Regions from separate parts of the Idiomarina sp. UBA3162 genome, predicted to be linked through region 1. Evidence: predicted binding sites of a transcription regulator. Region 1 holds the regulator's gene; the other holds the start of a gene.
The links. Region 1 encodes sigma-54, which starts transcription at its own class of promoters, with help from an activator protein. Its sites were predicted from a motif close to GTTGGCACGNNNNTNGNNT; they were not measured.
Positions count from the first base shown of each region.

Region 2: B2X00_RS10460 (DUF3192 domain-containing protein) is a predicted target of sigma-54. The motif match lies at 1,641-1,659, and genes of this name have one in related genera.

Region 1 is NZ_DEYI01000059.1:1,575-9,159, forward strand. It holds gene B2X00_RS07460 (TetR/AcrR family transcriptional regulator) at 71-631, opposite strand; gene B2X00_RS07465 (KpsF/GutQ family sugar-phosphate isomerase) at 796-1,773, shown strand; gene kdsC (3-deoxy-manno-octulosonate-8-phosphatase KdsC) at 1,773-2,345, shown strand; gene lptC (LPS export ABC transporter periplasmic protein LptC) at 2,342-2,902, shown strand; gene lptA (lipopolysaccharide transport periplasmic protein LptA) at 2,874-3,416, shown strand; gene lptB (LPS export ABC transporter ATP-binding protein) at 3,420-4,145, shown strand; gene B2X00_RS07490 (RNA polymerase factor sigma-54) at 4,175-5,626, shown strand; gene hpf (ribosome hibernation promoting factor) at 5,655-5,942, shown strand; gene ptsN (PTS IIA-like nitrogen regulatory protein PtsN) at 5,946-6,422, shown strand; gene rapZ (RNase adapter RapZ) at 6,407-7,252, shown strand; gene B2X00_RS07510 (HPr family phosphocarrier protein) at 7,249-7,527, shown strand; gene mgtE (magnesium transporter) at 7,530-7,585, shown strand, end outside.
Region 2 is NZ_DEYI01000084.1:794-8,378, forward strand. It holds partial or broken gene B2X00_RS10445 (PDZ domain-containing protein) at 1-109, shown strand, start outside; gene queF (NADPH-dependent 7-cyano-7-deazaguanine reductase QueF) at 112-942, opposite strand; gene B2X00_RS10455 (SecY-interacting protein Syd) at 1,009-1,578, shown strand; gene B2X00_RS10460 (DUF3192 domain-containing protein) at 1,723-2,100, shown strand; gene B2X00_RS10465 (GNAT family N-acetyltransferase) at 2,147-2,782, shown strand; gene B2X00_RS10470 (DUF3301 domain-containing protein) at 2,779-3,090, opposite strand; gene B2X00_RS10475 (DUF3549 family protein) at 3,087-4,109, opposite strand; gene B2X00_RS10480 (YqcC family protein) at 4,203-4,547, shown strand; gene truC (tRNA pseudouridine(65) synthase TruC) at 4,540-5,259, shown strand; gene dapD (2,3,4,5-tetrahydropyridine-2,6-dicarboxylate N-succinyltransferase) at 5,287-6,117, opposite strand; gene glnD ([protein-PII] uridylyltransferase) at 6,128-7,585, opposite strand, start outside.

The sequences.
Region 1 (7,585 bases):
ATTTGTTTCAGAATACCCATTCTAGAGGGCGTTGGTCTAAAACGTAACTGTAAAAATGTTGCAAAACATATCAGTTTTGTTGATCGATCATCGCCAACAACTTATCTGCAAAGGCTTTGCGGTCACCTTGGCAATGCTCACACAATTGTAATTGCTCAAATAATCGAGCTCCATGCACCGCGAAAAACAGTACCTTGGCTAGCATGGGATCACGGCTGAATTGTTCGAGCGATTGAAAGGTCTGTTGCACGTGAGCAGTCATTGGCGCCAGCAACTCTGGATTATTCGCTGCGGCTGCCAGCAAACCTGAACTTAACTGCGCGCATTCTGCATCACTGTTTAACGACGCTAGCAAAATACTTTTTAGTTCTTGGTTAGGATCATCCTCGAAATCCTTCATAAAGGCGTCTTTCAAATCACTATTTCGCGCCACCATGCGCTCAAGCATCGCTTCGAGAAGTTTGTCTTTACTAGCAAAGTGATACAGCAGTCCGCCTTTACTAATGCTGGTTGCTTGACCCAGTGCATCAAACGTAAGACGAGCAGCACCCTCAGATGCAACTAATTGCTCAGCAGCATCTAAAATAACGTCTCTATTGCTCGGGCGACCCGCACATTTTTTTGCGCACATAACGACTCACTTAATGACATAAACTAGGCTTATTACTAAACCGTCTAGTTGGTATAGTAATTCAAATTTGTGACATTAGCAATCATATAGCGACAAATACGGTAGGCAGCCACCGTCATATTGACGTATCATTAGGCGCAGGTTTTCAGTTTTTTAGGTGAGTAATGAAGCAAATCACCCATGACTTTTGTACGCTTGCTCGCGACGTAATCGATATCGAGCGCGATGCTATTGAAGGTTTAAAAGCCTTTCTCGACGAGAACTTTAATCGCGCCTGTCAGGCGATGTTCGATTGCAAAGGACGCATTATAGTGACCGGTATGGGAAAATCGGGTCATATTGGTGGAAAAATTGCAGCAACACTTGCTTCAACCGGTTCACCGGCATTTTTTGTACACCCCGGGGAAGCCAGTCACGGCGATCTCGGCATGGTCACTGACAGTGATATCGTCATCGCCATATCAAATAGTGGTGAAACAGGTGAAATTTTAAATATCGTTCCAGTCATGAAACGATTAGGTGTCACTATTATCGGGATGACTGGCAATCCGGATTCAACGCTCGCAAACTTGGCCGATATTCACGTCTGTATTCGGGTTGAACAAGAAGCCTGTCCGCTCGGCTTAGCTCCGACGGCCTCGACCACAGCCAGTCTGGTCATGGGCGATGCCCTCGCAGTCGCGCTCCTCAATGCGCGTGGATTCACCGCCGACGATTTTGCCTTGTCGCACCCGGGTGGTTCGCTGGGTAAGCGGTTGTTGCTCAGACTCAGCGACGTCATGCATACGGGTGATCGTGTCCCCAAAGTTGAGCAAACAGCATTAATTCGCGATGCTTTATTGGAAATCTCACGTAAAGGTCTCGGCATGACCTCTATTGTTGATGACCAAGGTCGCTTAGCGGGAATTTTTACGGACGGTGACTTGCGCCGTATTCTCGATAGCCGCGTTGATGTGCACGAGAGTAAAATTGCCGACTTTATGACACGCACCTGCGTCACCGCGCATGAAGACATGTTAGCTGCACAAGCGCTTAAGTTAATGCAGGACCGTAAAATTAACGGCTTAATTATTGTCGACCATGATGGCAAGCCACACGGCGCCATGAATATGCACGACTTACTGCAGGCAGGAGTGGTTTAATGATTCATAACCGTACTGCAAAAACCGTAAATACCTGGTATGGCGACATTAGCGAAGATTTATTTCAACAGTTCGCGCAGACTCAATTACTGGTATTAGATGTCGACGGCGTATTTTCAGACGGTCGCATTTATTTAGGTAATCAAGGTGAAGAGCTTAAAGCGTTCCACACCCGCGACGGCTTTGGCTTAAAAGCGTGGACCGATGCTGGTTACCCTGCGGCGGTCATCACTGGTCGCGAATCGGCAATTGTTGAACGTCGCATGAAACACCTAGGCGTGACCCACATTTTTCAGGGTGTGAAAGATAAGGTCGAGGTCTACGAGCGCCTGCTTGAAACGTTAGCATTAAGTGATTCGCACGTCGCGTACGTCGGCGATGACGTGCCCGATCTAAAACTCATCAACCGTGCTAAATTAGGCGTCGCGGTTCACGATGCTCATCCATCTGTGCAACTTGCTGCGCAGTATATCACCCGCTGTCATGGTGGATTTGGCGCTGTGCGTGAAGTCTGCGATTTACTGCTGTTAAGCCGCGGCGAACTCGCGAGTGTTGAAGGAGTGAGTTTGTGAGTCGTCGCGTAGCGCTATTGCTGCTTATCTTATTTGGCGCAGTTATACTATTGCTTTGGCGTCCTTTTGATCGCTCCGACGCGGGCGATAACAACGTGCAATCGCGGAAAATGACGCCTGACTTTACCGCTTCAGGACTGAAAACGCGTTTATATGAGTCGGGTGGCCGCTTGGCACATCAGGTTACTGCCGAACACATGTCGCATTATATTCAAATCGGTCTCACTGAACTAACCAACCCTGTTTACTCAGTTTATACCGATGAGCGCGAAGCTACATGGCAAGTTAGCGCAGAGCAAGGCACGCTATATGACGATCAAACACTTATTTTAGAGCGCAACGTTGAAATATTGGCCTTACAGCCTGATACTTCAATTAAGCGTGTTAATACCGAATACTTGGTCATCGATATACCGGCAGAGACTATGAATACCGATTATCCTGTCACTATTTCGGGACCCCAAATTGCTGTGCAAGGTCATGGTCTGAGCGCCGACCTGTACGCGGAAACTATGGAGCTAAAACGTCATGTTAAAACGGTTTTTAATCCTCGCTAGTTTAGCGGTTGTGAGCCAAATGGCCGCCGCCCAAGGTGAGGCGGATTTTAAAAAGCCGATCGAGGTCAATGCTGGACATGAACACTTTGATATCAAGAACAATAAATTGTTGTTGACCGATAATGTCATTGTAACTCAGGGCTCTATGCGTATTGAGGCGGATCGACTTGAGGCAACCGGCGGTGAGTCCAAAGACCAAGCCGATACATTTATCGCGCACGGTCGTCCCGCAGTCTACACCCAGTTGCTCGAGGATGGCTCGGAGATCAGCGCACAAGCCGATCAAATCACTTACTTCCAGAGTCAGGGACGTATTGAACTACAAGGTAATGCGCAAATCATTCAGGGCAGCAGCTTGTCGCGTGGTGATACCATTGTGTATGACTTGGCTAACCAGCATGTCTCGGCAAGAGGCTCAAAGGAATCAGGCGAACGGGTTACCACGATTTTTAACCCCAATAAGCAACCCGAGAAAGAGCAACCTGAAGACGACCAACAGCAACAAGAGCAATAGTGCATGGCTAAATTATCTGTTCAGCATCTCGCTAAATCTTATAATCGACGCCAAGTCGTCAAAGACGTCAGTTTAGAGGTGAGCCAAGGGCAAATTATTGGCCTGCTCGGTCCTAATGGTGCAGGTAAGACAACGACCTTTTATATGATAGTTGGCTTAGTGAACTCTGATAAAGGCAGTATTAAGCTGGATGATCAGGACTTAACGCTTTTGCCGATGCATGAACGTGCACGTCGAGGTATTGGATATTTGCCACAGGAGTCATCTATTTTTCGAAAAATGACGGTCCGTGATAACTTGATGGCGATTCTTGAAACTCGACGTTCACTTACCGCGATTGAGCGCGAAGAAAAACTCGATGCATTGCTCGAAGAATTTAATATCGGTCATATCGTGAATAGCTTGGGTATGAGTCTGTCGGGTGGTGAGCGTCGCCGTGTTGAGATCGCTCGAGCGCTCGCTGCTGACCCTACGTTTATTTTATTAGACGAGCCTTTCGCAGGTGTTGATCCGATTTCTGTACTCGACATCAAAAAAATAATTGAACATCTTAAGCACCGAGGCATCGGTGTGTTGATAACTGACCACAACGTGCGTGAAACGTTGTCCGTATGCGAGCATGCGTATATCGTTAGTCATGGCGAGCTGATTGCTAGCGGGGACGCGAATAGCGTATTGTCAAACCAACAAGTGAAAGATGTCTACCTCGGTGAGCAGTTCACCTTGTAACACAGCACAAGTGAGGCCGGGATAATCAGATGAAACAAAGTTTGCAACTGAAAATGGGTCAACAACTTACGATGACCCCTCAATTACAACAGGCCATTCGGTTGTTGCAACTCTCATCACTCGATCTACAAGCTGAAATTCAAGAAGCCTTAGATAATAACCCGTTACTTGAGGTTGAGGGTGAAGCTGAGCAAGATGCCCAGACCGATGCCGAGCAAACGCAAAAAGACGATAGTCAAAAAGAAACCGTCGATGCATTACAAGATCAATCACTCCCCGATGACCTCCCATTAGATAGCACTTGGGATGACACATATACATCAACTACTCCGTCAAGTGGCACTAGCTCAAGCCAGTCGTTTGACGGCGAACACGATGTCTATCAAGGCGAAACAAGCGACTCGCTTTACGATCATTTGATTTGGCAAATGCAGATGTCGCATTTCTCAGACGAAGATGCGGCTATAGCCACCACCATCATCGAGTCCATCGATGAGCGCGGTTACCTGACTTCAGACTTGAATGAACTCGTTGAAGCTATCAATTTACCCGAAGTCGATGTTGAAGAAGTCGCCATGGTGCTTAAGCGTATTCAACATTTTGATCCTCTGGGTGTCGGTGCGCGCTCCATCCAAGAATGTTTGAGTATTCAACTACAGCAACTATGCGATGAAACCCCCTGCAAAAAGCTTGCATTAGCGCTTATAAATGATTACATGGAGTTAATGGGTGCGCGGGATTATAAAGGGTTGCAGCGTAAACTGAAGATTGATGAAGCAGAGCTGAAAGAGACACTGCGACTGATTCAAACCTTAAACCCTTATCCTGGCGATGCTATCGACCAAAAGCCCGTTGAATACGTCATACCGGATATTTCGGTAGTGAAAAAAAATGGTCGTTGGGTGGTCGAATTAAATCCTGATAGCGTACCTAAATTAAGAGTGAACGAACAATATGCAGCGCTGAGTCAGCAGGCAAAATCAAGTGCTGACTCTCAGTATATTAAGCTGCATACTCAAGAAGCGCGTTGGTTCATTAAGAGTCTCGAAAGCCGAAACGAGACCTTACTGAAAGTCGCGCACTGCATCGTTCAACGTCAGCAAGGCTTTTTTGAACATGGTGAGGAGGCGATGAAGCCGATGGTTCTCAATGATGTCGCGGAAGCCGTTGATATGCACGAAAGTACAATCTCGCGTGTAACGACTCAAAAATATCTCCACTGCCCGCGCGGCATCTTCGAGCTTAAATACTTCTTCTCCAGTCATGTCAGTACCGAAACAGGAGGTGAGTGTTCAAGTACCGCTATAAGAGCGCTAATCAAAAAATTGGTTGCCGCGGAGAACCGCGCCAAACCATTAAGTGATAACAAAATTGCTGAACTCATTGCGGATCAGGGAATCCAAGTAGCTAGAAGAACGATCGCGAAATATCGTGAATCGCTCAACATTCCCTCTTCAAGCCAGAGGAAGAGTCTGCTTTAATATTGTTCAACCGTAGAAGGAAGACGTTATGCAAATCAACCTAACAGGTCACCACATTGATATTACTGACGCGTTGCGTGAATACGTGGATACAAAATTTGCCAAGTTAGAGCGCCACTTTGACCACATAAACAACGTTCACGTCATCCTAAATGTTGAAAAAACGGTTCAAAAAGCGGAAGCTACGCTTCATGTTAACGGCGGAGAAATTTTCGCCGATGCAGAGCACGACGATATGTACGCGGCGATTGATGGATTGATCAATAAACTCGATCGCCAAGTGATTAAACACAAAGAAAAGTTGAAAAAACACTAAATCATGCAATTGTCTGATCTTTTGAGCCCCGACTGCACCAAGTGTGCAGTCGAGGGTGCAAGCAAGAAACGCCTGTTAGAAACTATCAGCGCTATCGCGGCCCCAAAACTTGTCGGAATCACTAAACACGACATCTTTGAGAGCTTAATTAATCGTGAGCGCTTAGGTAGTACGGGTATTGGTCTTGGCATCGCTATTCCACATGGTCGATTAGCCAATGCGACGCAACCTGTGGCGGTACTAATGACGCTTGAACAACCCATTGAATTTGATGCGATTGACAATCAGCCGGTGGATATCGTATTCGCCTTGCTTGTCCCTGAATCGGAGCATGAAAATCACTTAAACACGCTTGCAACCGTCGCCAAACGCATGAATAACAAAGAATGCACGCGTTCGCTGCGAGAAGCTGATAGTGACCAAGCGCTCTATTCTATTTTTGTCAGCGAAGATCAGGCACCTGAATGCAACTTATCATAGTCAGTGGACGTTCAGGCTCCGGCAAAACCATTGCCTTAAGAGTACTCGAAGATCTCGGTTTCTATTGTGTCGATAACCTGCCTATCGCTTTGCTCGCAACACTGGTTCATTCAGTCATTGAGCAATATGATCGCGTTGCCATCAGTATTGATGTACGCAATTTACCTGAAGATCCTCACGAACTCGTAGAATCAATTGAGTTTTTGCCCGATGACGTCGATATTGAAGTTCTCTTTATCGACGCCGATGACCAAACGCTGCTACAACGCTTTGGCGAAACTCGGCGCTTGCATCCACTTTCACAAAAGCAGCTACCTTTAGTTGAGGCGCTGCAGTTAGAAAACCGACTACTCGACCCTATTGCTGAACGCGCCACTTGGCGAATTGATAGCAGTAACCTATCTTTACATCAACTCAGTGAAGAGGTGAGTGCGCGCGTCTTGGGTAAAGCTTCGAAGCATGTCGTGATTGTGTTCCAGTCGTTCGGATTTAAACACGGCGTACCTAAGGATGCAGATTTCGTATTTGATGCGCGAATTTTACCGAATCCCCATTGGAATCCAGAGCTCAAGCTTCTCACTGGGCAAGACGAGGACGTTAAGCAATTTTTCCGCAAAGAAGGTTTAGTGACCAAATATTTACTGCAAGTCGAAAACTTTCTTGCCACATGGTTACCTTACTTTCAACGCAGTAACCGTAGCTATCTAACTATTGCGGTGGGTTGTACGGGGGGTCAACATCGCTCTGTTTATTTGGCCGAAGCCTTAGCCGACCAGTTCAGAACAGATGAAACACATGTTCAGGTTCGCCATCGGGAATTGTCAAAATGACGCAAAAAGTCTGTAAATCTTTGATCATTCGCAATAAACTAGGTCTGCACGCGCGCGCAGCAACCAAATTGGCACGCTTGACGCAGGAGTTTGCCGCCAAAATTACCATCAGCCAAGATGGTCAAGAGGTCGATGCAGGCAGTGTGATGTGTTTAATGCTTCTCGCCAGCCGACAGGGCCGCGAGGTCGATGTCTGCGCCCAAGGTGAAGATGCCGAGGCAGCGCTCGAAGCAATTACCATCCTATTTGAAGATAAGTTTGAGGAAGCTGAATAACCATGATGGCTGAGTTGTCCGATAAAGAATATGCAATGCAGCGTATTCAAGAGGTAAA
Region 2 (7,585 bases), on a different contig from region 1:
TGAAGAACAGCATACGGGCGCGAAAATTGTGCCAGTAGAAAATCCTTCTGCTAAACAGAAGGCACGTTTTTTACAGTGGCTGCAAATTCCACACCCGAATGCGAGCTAAGACTATTGTCGAGCCAGGCGCTGCCCACTGGGTGGCGCCGTTTCAAAGTTAGAACGGAACGGATTGATATCTAAGCCGCCACGGCGTGTATATCGCGCATAAACGGTGAGCTTCGAAAAGCCTAAACGTTGCAAATCCATAAAAATGCGCTCAACACACTGTTCGTGAAATTCGTTATGACGGCGGAAGCTGACGAGGTAACGCAGCAAGCTCGCTTGATCAAGTTGCGGACCTGTCCCGTGAATATATACAGATCCCCAATCCGGCTGATTGGTTATCAAACAGTTTGATTTAAGTAGATGACTATGTACCGTTAACGACTCAACTACTTGCGGCTCGACTTTGAGTAGGGCCGGTTGGTAGTCATAGGTGTCTATCGCGATGTCTTGATTATCAATACAGGTTCCTGGCAAGTCGCCAATCGGAAGATTGGTATATTCATCTAACGAGCTCAGGCTGACCATGACATCTGCGCCTGCACAGGCTGATAAATCATGTTGCATGACATCCGCTACTGTTTGCCAATCATCAAATCGACTTTCGTTAAAACTATTTAAATAAAGCTTGAACGACTTTGACTCAATTAAATGAGGGCTGTCGCAGGGTACAGAAAATTCCGCGATCGCCACTTGGGGTAACCCTTTGCTATTTAACCAAGATACTTCATAACCCGTCCAGTCGTCGTGACCATTAAAGGGCAGGTCCTCGGTAACACCAATGGGTGTGCGATTAAGCTCGCGAGCAACTGGCTGTAACTGGCTCGGATCATAGGTGGTTGGGTAGTCGGTTGCTTTACCCAAATTTAGGTGTGCGAGCGGGTCGCTTGTTTGCATTGATGCGCTCCATGATAAACTAAATGAATTACACCTATTTTACGCGGTTAAAAGGAAATGCACCAGATGAACGAAGTATCGACCGAGCACGCCGTTAGCGCTTTGCTAGAGCGCTATATGCAAGCTAACCCCGAACCCCAAACCGAGTGGGTGGACGAGTGGGATGCCGAGATATACCAGCAACGGATGGGTGAAGAACAGGTTATCTGGCGACCCGTACAGCGAGACGAAGCACAAGATTTTACGGCTCTCGAGTCTGCATTAGCTATGCGATTTCATGACAGTGTAAAGCGGCTTTTTGGGGATTGGTTCAGCGGTGATCTCAGCCTCACTTTTTCGGCGGATGAGACAACGCCGCCGATTCATTTTGAATTATTGATGCCTCAATGCCAAGAGGATTCTGAAAGGCTGTTGCAAAATCTGACGGGGCACATTTTGATGAAGCGCAAGTTGAAGCAGCCCATCACGATTTTTATCGGTATTTTACATGCGCACGACGATTGTTTGGTTTCGCTCGATAACTCGACGGGTGAGGTTGCACTGGAATGGTTAGGGAAGCCACAACACCAAACCTTAGCAGTCGATCTCGCTACCTTTTTGTCACATTGTCAGCCATATTGTGGTGAAAATGACTAACTATTGGTAGCTCGGGTGTCCTTGAAGAAACAATAAAGTCAATAAAAACAGAGTTTTACCAATTTGGCCTGTTTTTTGCTTAAATTGTGGTGAGTGCGCCTAATAAGCACAATTCATAAAATAACTAGAAATCGGAGATTGGTAATGGAATTCAGAAAGCTTGCATTGATGGGACTCGCAGGAATGATGACCCTTTCACTATCGGGTTGTATTGTTGTTAGTGAGCCTAGCTGGGATAAAGACGATCCGCAGTACGATCAAATTCACGATGAGCGGGGCAACCGCCAGGCGATTGCTAAACTTAACTTAAACGCTGACTTTGAATCGGTTCGCAATGATCTCGGCACACCTGATTTTAGTGAACGCTGGATTGAAGACAATAATGAGTACCAAGTCCTTTTCTATCGCACGCAGCGTGTTCATGCTGACGGTATGACCACAAAAGATGAGTGTACTCCGATTGTGTTCAAAAACGGGTCGCTAATTGGGACGGGGCAGATGGCACTCGACAAGGTAATGTAATCGGAGTAGGTTGGTGATAGCGCACTATTTTAACAGGAGAGCTGCTATGCCAACCGAAGTTGCCGTATCAACACAGGACGTTGAGCTTGTAGAACTGGATGTATGCCAGCTCAATAGCGTAGCGTCCTTATTGTTTCAAACCTACCAAAACGATGCGCTTATGCAGCGTATCTTTCAAGCCGATAAAGCGGATTATGAAAAGCGTTTGCGAGCAGCAATACGCGAGGAACTGATCGCTCAATGGGATAACGAGCAGCCCATTATTGCCGCCATGCATGACGATGTGCTACTAGGCGTAGTGTGCCTATCAAAAGTTGAACAGCAGTTTGGGCCAACCAGTCGTTGGAACTGGTACATTTCGATGTTACTGACTGCAGGTTGGATAAGTACACGCTATGTGCTTGAAAAAGAACGCCAAATTAAGTCCTTACTTAAAGATCAGCCGTGCTATTTGATTTCTTTCATTGGTGTCGCCGAACAGTATCAGCAGCAAGGGATCGGACGGTTATTATGTCAAGCTGCGCTGCAGGAAAGTGTTGAACGCGGTGGCGTTAACCAGTTAGCGGTATTTATTTCTGACCAGCAACAGCATCAGTTTTTCAGTCATTGTGGGTTTTCTCAGCAGCACGCGCTCGACGTTCATGACGTACCTGGCGCACTGCTGACCCTCGATGTCGACTAATTGGGCTCACGAAAAGGGGGCAGGTCGACGGCGATCAATTGGCTGTTGTGCAGGGTCAAGGTTCCTTCGTAACGTGAAGTGCCGTCACTGCTAAAGCCCATAATGAAACAGCTGCGCCAGCCCGGTTGACGCCCTTTAAAAGACCAGCGCGTGCTGACCTTTTCTAAATCTAACATTTGCAGCCTTTGTTGCTTGCAGTACCAAAGCGCGTGCTGATAAGCGTGCTCTGTTTGACGTCGGTGTTGCCAGAACAACCAAGCAACACACAGCAATAATAAAAACAACAGGACATCGAATAGAGTAATCATGATGTTTGCCGAGCCTTAAGTTGAAGTAGCTGCTGCTTTACTCTTTCCGATATATCATTTTGGGCTATTTTACGCAGTACCAAAGGGCGTAATTCTGGCAATGACGCAGCGTCCTCGAATAACGCTTGAAACCATGGTTGCTCAAGCTCAGCGATGCGCTCGAGATAGCATTCAAGTAACTTATTATCCTGTAGAGCGGGCCACAAACGAGCCCCTAACACCGTTAAAGTATTGGCGTCGACGGGTTGCTTTAACAATGTCAGTAATACTTTTTGTAGGCGCTTATCGTTGCTCACACTCGCTAAGGCGCGAAGGGCATACAAAGCTCGTGTTTCGTTTGCTTCGGTCAACTCGTTCAGGTAGAAGTCGCGTAACTTTGCGGGTATTGAATGTTGCTCGAGCGCTTCCGCGAGGTAGCGTTGTACCGTGGGCGCATAGTCTTTATAACGCTCAGTAATCGCGGTTGCTAGTTCAGGCAGATTCATTAAACGAGCGGCACAATCGTGTAATCCTTGTACGCCGATATGCTGCCAATCAGAGTGCTTACCCATTAAGTATTCAAATGTAGTATCAAAATATTGACTCGGCGCAGCTTGTCGCTGAGTTGAGATACGTGCGTGTAGCGCTGCGCGTTGAGTTTCGCTCGGAGTGAATAAGTAGGGGTTATGCTTTAGCTGCTCTTCTTGTTGTTCGGTTAGCGCATCCGTGATTTGCTGACCTAACGCGGATACAACATATTCAAGATATTGGTCACGCGCTGCAAGGTTCAGGAGTCCGCGTTCATCGAGTGGAAACTTTAAAAACCAAAGATAATCCTGCTGAGGTTCACTTTTATGACGAAATAGAATAGCCAAGTGCGCGTGATGAGCAAGCGGAAACGGGTGAGGCTGCTGTTGATGTTCAATCGCAGCAAACGTCTCTAATGGAATTTCGCTGAGCCGTCGACCTAAATCGAAGACCTGAAACTCGGTGTTACCGGCTGCTAAAAACTCACCAATGGTTGCTATCTTATCAGTCACTAAATTTCTCCGCGCTTGAATTTCATTCAATTTTCAATCAGTATTGTCGCCATTATATCGGTTATCAAACCTAATGTGGTAATGGAGTCTCCGATGGAGCAGTATCAAAAAGCGGCTCGGCTACTCGATCGTATTGAGCGAGAATTGAACAGCTTGGGCCTCTGGCAATCCGACCAGCCGCCCGTTGACGCGCTGGATAGCCAGCAACCTTTCGCCATGGATACCCTCGAGTTTCACCAATGGCTACAATTCATTATGATACCGCGAATGTGGTCATTGATCGATGCAAAGCAGCCGTTACCTGACTCGATCGCGGTCAGTCCGATGGCAGCACACTCCTATCGCAATGCGATCGAACAACATGAGCAACTCATCGAATTAATTCGTGAATTTGATGTCCTGTTAAGCGGCTCAGATCCGCTACAAGACGATGTTTGACTCCGAGTTATTAACGATCGTCTATCAAGACGAGTACCTCGTGGTAATCGACAAGCCCAGCGGTTTATTGGTGCATCGTAGTTGGATCGCCTCGGATGCAAAACAGTTTGCTATGCAGATGCTCCGAGACCAACTCGGGCAGCATGTTTTTCCCGTGCACCGACTTGACCGACCGACATCTGGTTTATTGGTGTTTGCGCTATCTTCGGATATCGCGCGTGCGCTTAACGAACAGTTTGCTGAGCGTGACATTAAAAAAACTTATCATGCCGTCGTACGGGGTTATGTCGATGATGCTGGCATCATTGATTATGCGCTGAAAGAAGAGCATGACAAAATTGCTGATAAACAGGCACAAGCCGATAAGCCGGCTCAGGATGCTGTCACAGAGTACAGCTGTATTGACCGCATCGAACTGCCTTTCAAAGTCAGTAAAAAACATGATACGAGCCGCTACTCACTGGTGAAACTCATGCCTAAAACGGGGCGTAAGCATCAGTTACGCCGGCATATGTCACACATTAGGCATCCGATTATTGGTGATACTCGACATGGGGAGGGGCGACATAATCGCTTTTTCCGAGACTACTTTGACTGTCACCGCTTGCTATTAGCAGCGACCGCAATCGAATTTCAACATCCGGTGACGAGCAAACAGCTGAGCATTGAGATCGAGGTTCCAGAACTATTACAACGCCCGTTTCATCAGTAACGGGCGTTGAGTGAGCTCATATAGATCTTATTCTGCGCTGCGCAAGAGTGCGTTAATACCAACTTTTGCGCGTGTCTTAGCGTCGACACGTTTCACAATGATCGCGGCGTAAAGACTGTGTGAGCCATCCGCCGAAGGTAACGCGCCAGGGACAACAACAGCACCTGCAGGAACGCGCCCGTAAATAATTTTGTCGTTTTCACGGTCGTAGATGCGCGTACTTTGACCGATATAAACGCCCATTGAAATCACAGCACCTTCCTCAACAATGACACCTTCAACGATTTCAGAACGCGCACCGATGAAGCAGTTATCCTCAATAATGGTTGGGTTCGCTTGCAATGGTTCAAGGACTCCGCCAATACCGACACCGCCAGATAAATGCACATTTTTACCAATTTGTGCACACGAACCCACCGTTGCCCAAGTATCTACCATGCTGCCGTCGCCGACGTAGGCGCCAATATTCACATAACTTGGCATGACAACGACGTTGCGGCCAATAAAGGCACCCTTACGAACCATTGCTGGCGGAACAACGCGCATACCTTCGGCGCGGAATCGAGCGCTGTCGTAGTCGGCGAATTTTGCTGGCACTTTGTCCCAAAAACGGGTTTCGCCGCCTTCGATAAGGTCGTTGTCGTTCAGTCTAAACGATAATAACACTGCCTTTTTTAGCCATTGATGAACGATCCATTCGCCTGACACTTTTTCCGCGACACGCAATTCACCGCGGTCGATTTCATCAATGATATAGCGGACGACTTCACGTAGCTCATCATCATCGGTACGGGGAGAAATTTGGTCACGTTGCTCAAAGGCATCATTAATTAACTTTTTATATTTTTCAAACGACATGTTTGCCTCGTTATCCATCTAAATCATTGATAATTTGTTGTTTAAGCGTCAACTTCTGCTCGTCGGAAAGGGCTTCTCCACGACTCGACGAAACAATAAATAAATCTTCTGCCTGCTCACCGATAGTCGTGATTTTAGCAGCCAATAAGCTAACATCTAAACGTTGTAAAATAGCCGCCAAGCGGGCAACCAAACCAGGCCTATCCAGCGCCACCAACTCGAAGGTGGTGCGCCCGCGATGTTTTGCTGGCAAGAAATTCACTTGTGTCTTGACACTAAAGTTCTTCAACCGACGTGATAGCGGCCGATTATTCTTAGGTACTTTACGACGCTTATGTAAGACATCAAGCAGGTGTTGTTTTACCTCCTCAATGCGACGTGCCTCGGTCAACGGTTTACCATTTCGTTGCAACAGTACGAAGGTATCCATCACAAAACCATCTCGAGTCGCCAGTATTTGCGCGTCTAAGATATTCAACTGTTGGCTGTCAAGCACGCCCGCCACGGCAGCAAAAAGGTGTCCTTCGTCGTGGTGATAGACGAACAGCTCGGTTGTACCATAGTTGTTTTCATCACCTATCAAAATTAATGGAAGTTCATCATCTTTAAGTTGCAAAATATGCTGGGAGTGCCAACTAATTTGCTCAGCCGTGTGGCGGAAAAAATAGTCCGCTGTAAAGCGGCCCCAAAGTGCAAGAATGGCTTCTTTTTCATACCCGCCACTTAGTAATAAAGCCATTGCATTCGCTTTATTTTGCTGGATTTTATCACGCACGTCGAGCGTCGGTTTACTACTGTTTTGTTCTAATAAATAACGTGTAGCATTATACAACTCTTCGAGTAAGGTTGCTTTCCAGTTATTCCACAGTGAATGATTAGTCGCACGAATATCCGCTACGGTGAGACAATAGAGAAAGTCGAGTCGTTCGACCGTATCCACAATATTGGCGAATTCCTGAATCACTTCAGGATCATGAATATCACGTTTTTGTGCAGTGACCGACATGGTTAAATGGTGCTCAACTAGCCAGCTAATTAAATCGCTATCCGCCTGACTGTATCGATGCTGTAGACAAAAGTTGCTGGCATCCATCGCGCCGAGTTCAGAGTGATCACCACCGCGGCCTTTGGCGATATCATGGAATATCCCTGCGAGATATAAACAGTGGCGACGTGTCATTTGCGCAATACGTTCTTCGCACAAGGGAAACTGCCCCGCATACTCAGGGTCTGAAAAACGGTAAAGGTTGCGTACTAAACGAAACGTGTGTTCATCGACGGTGTAGGCATGAAAAAGGTCAAATTGCATTTGTCCTACAATCTGTTGCCACTGAGGTAAGTAACTTGCTATGACGCCATGATGATGCATTAATGCAAAGCCACGGCCGCATCCGGCTGGATGCTCTATCAGTCGTTTAAACCAAAAGCGACAATCCGGGTCGTAGCTTAAGGGTTCACTCAGTTGCGC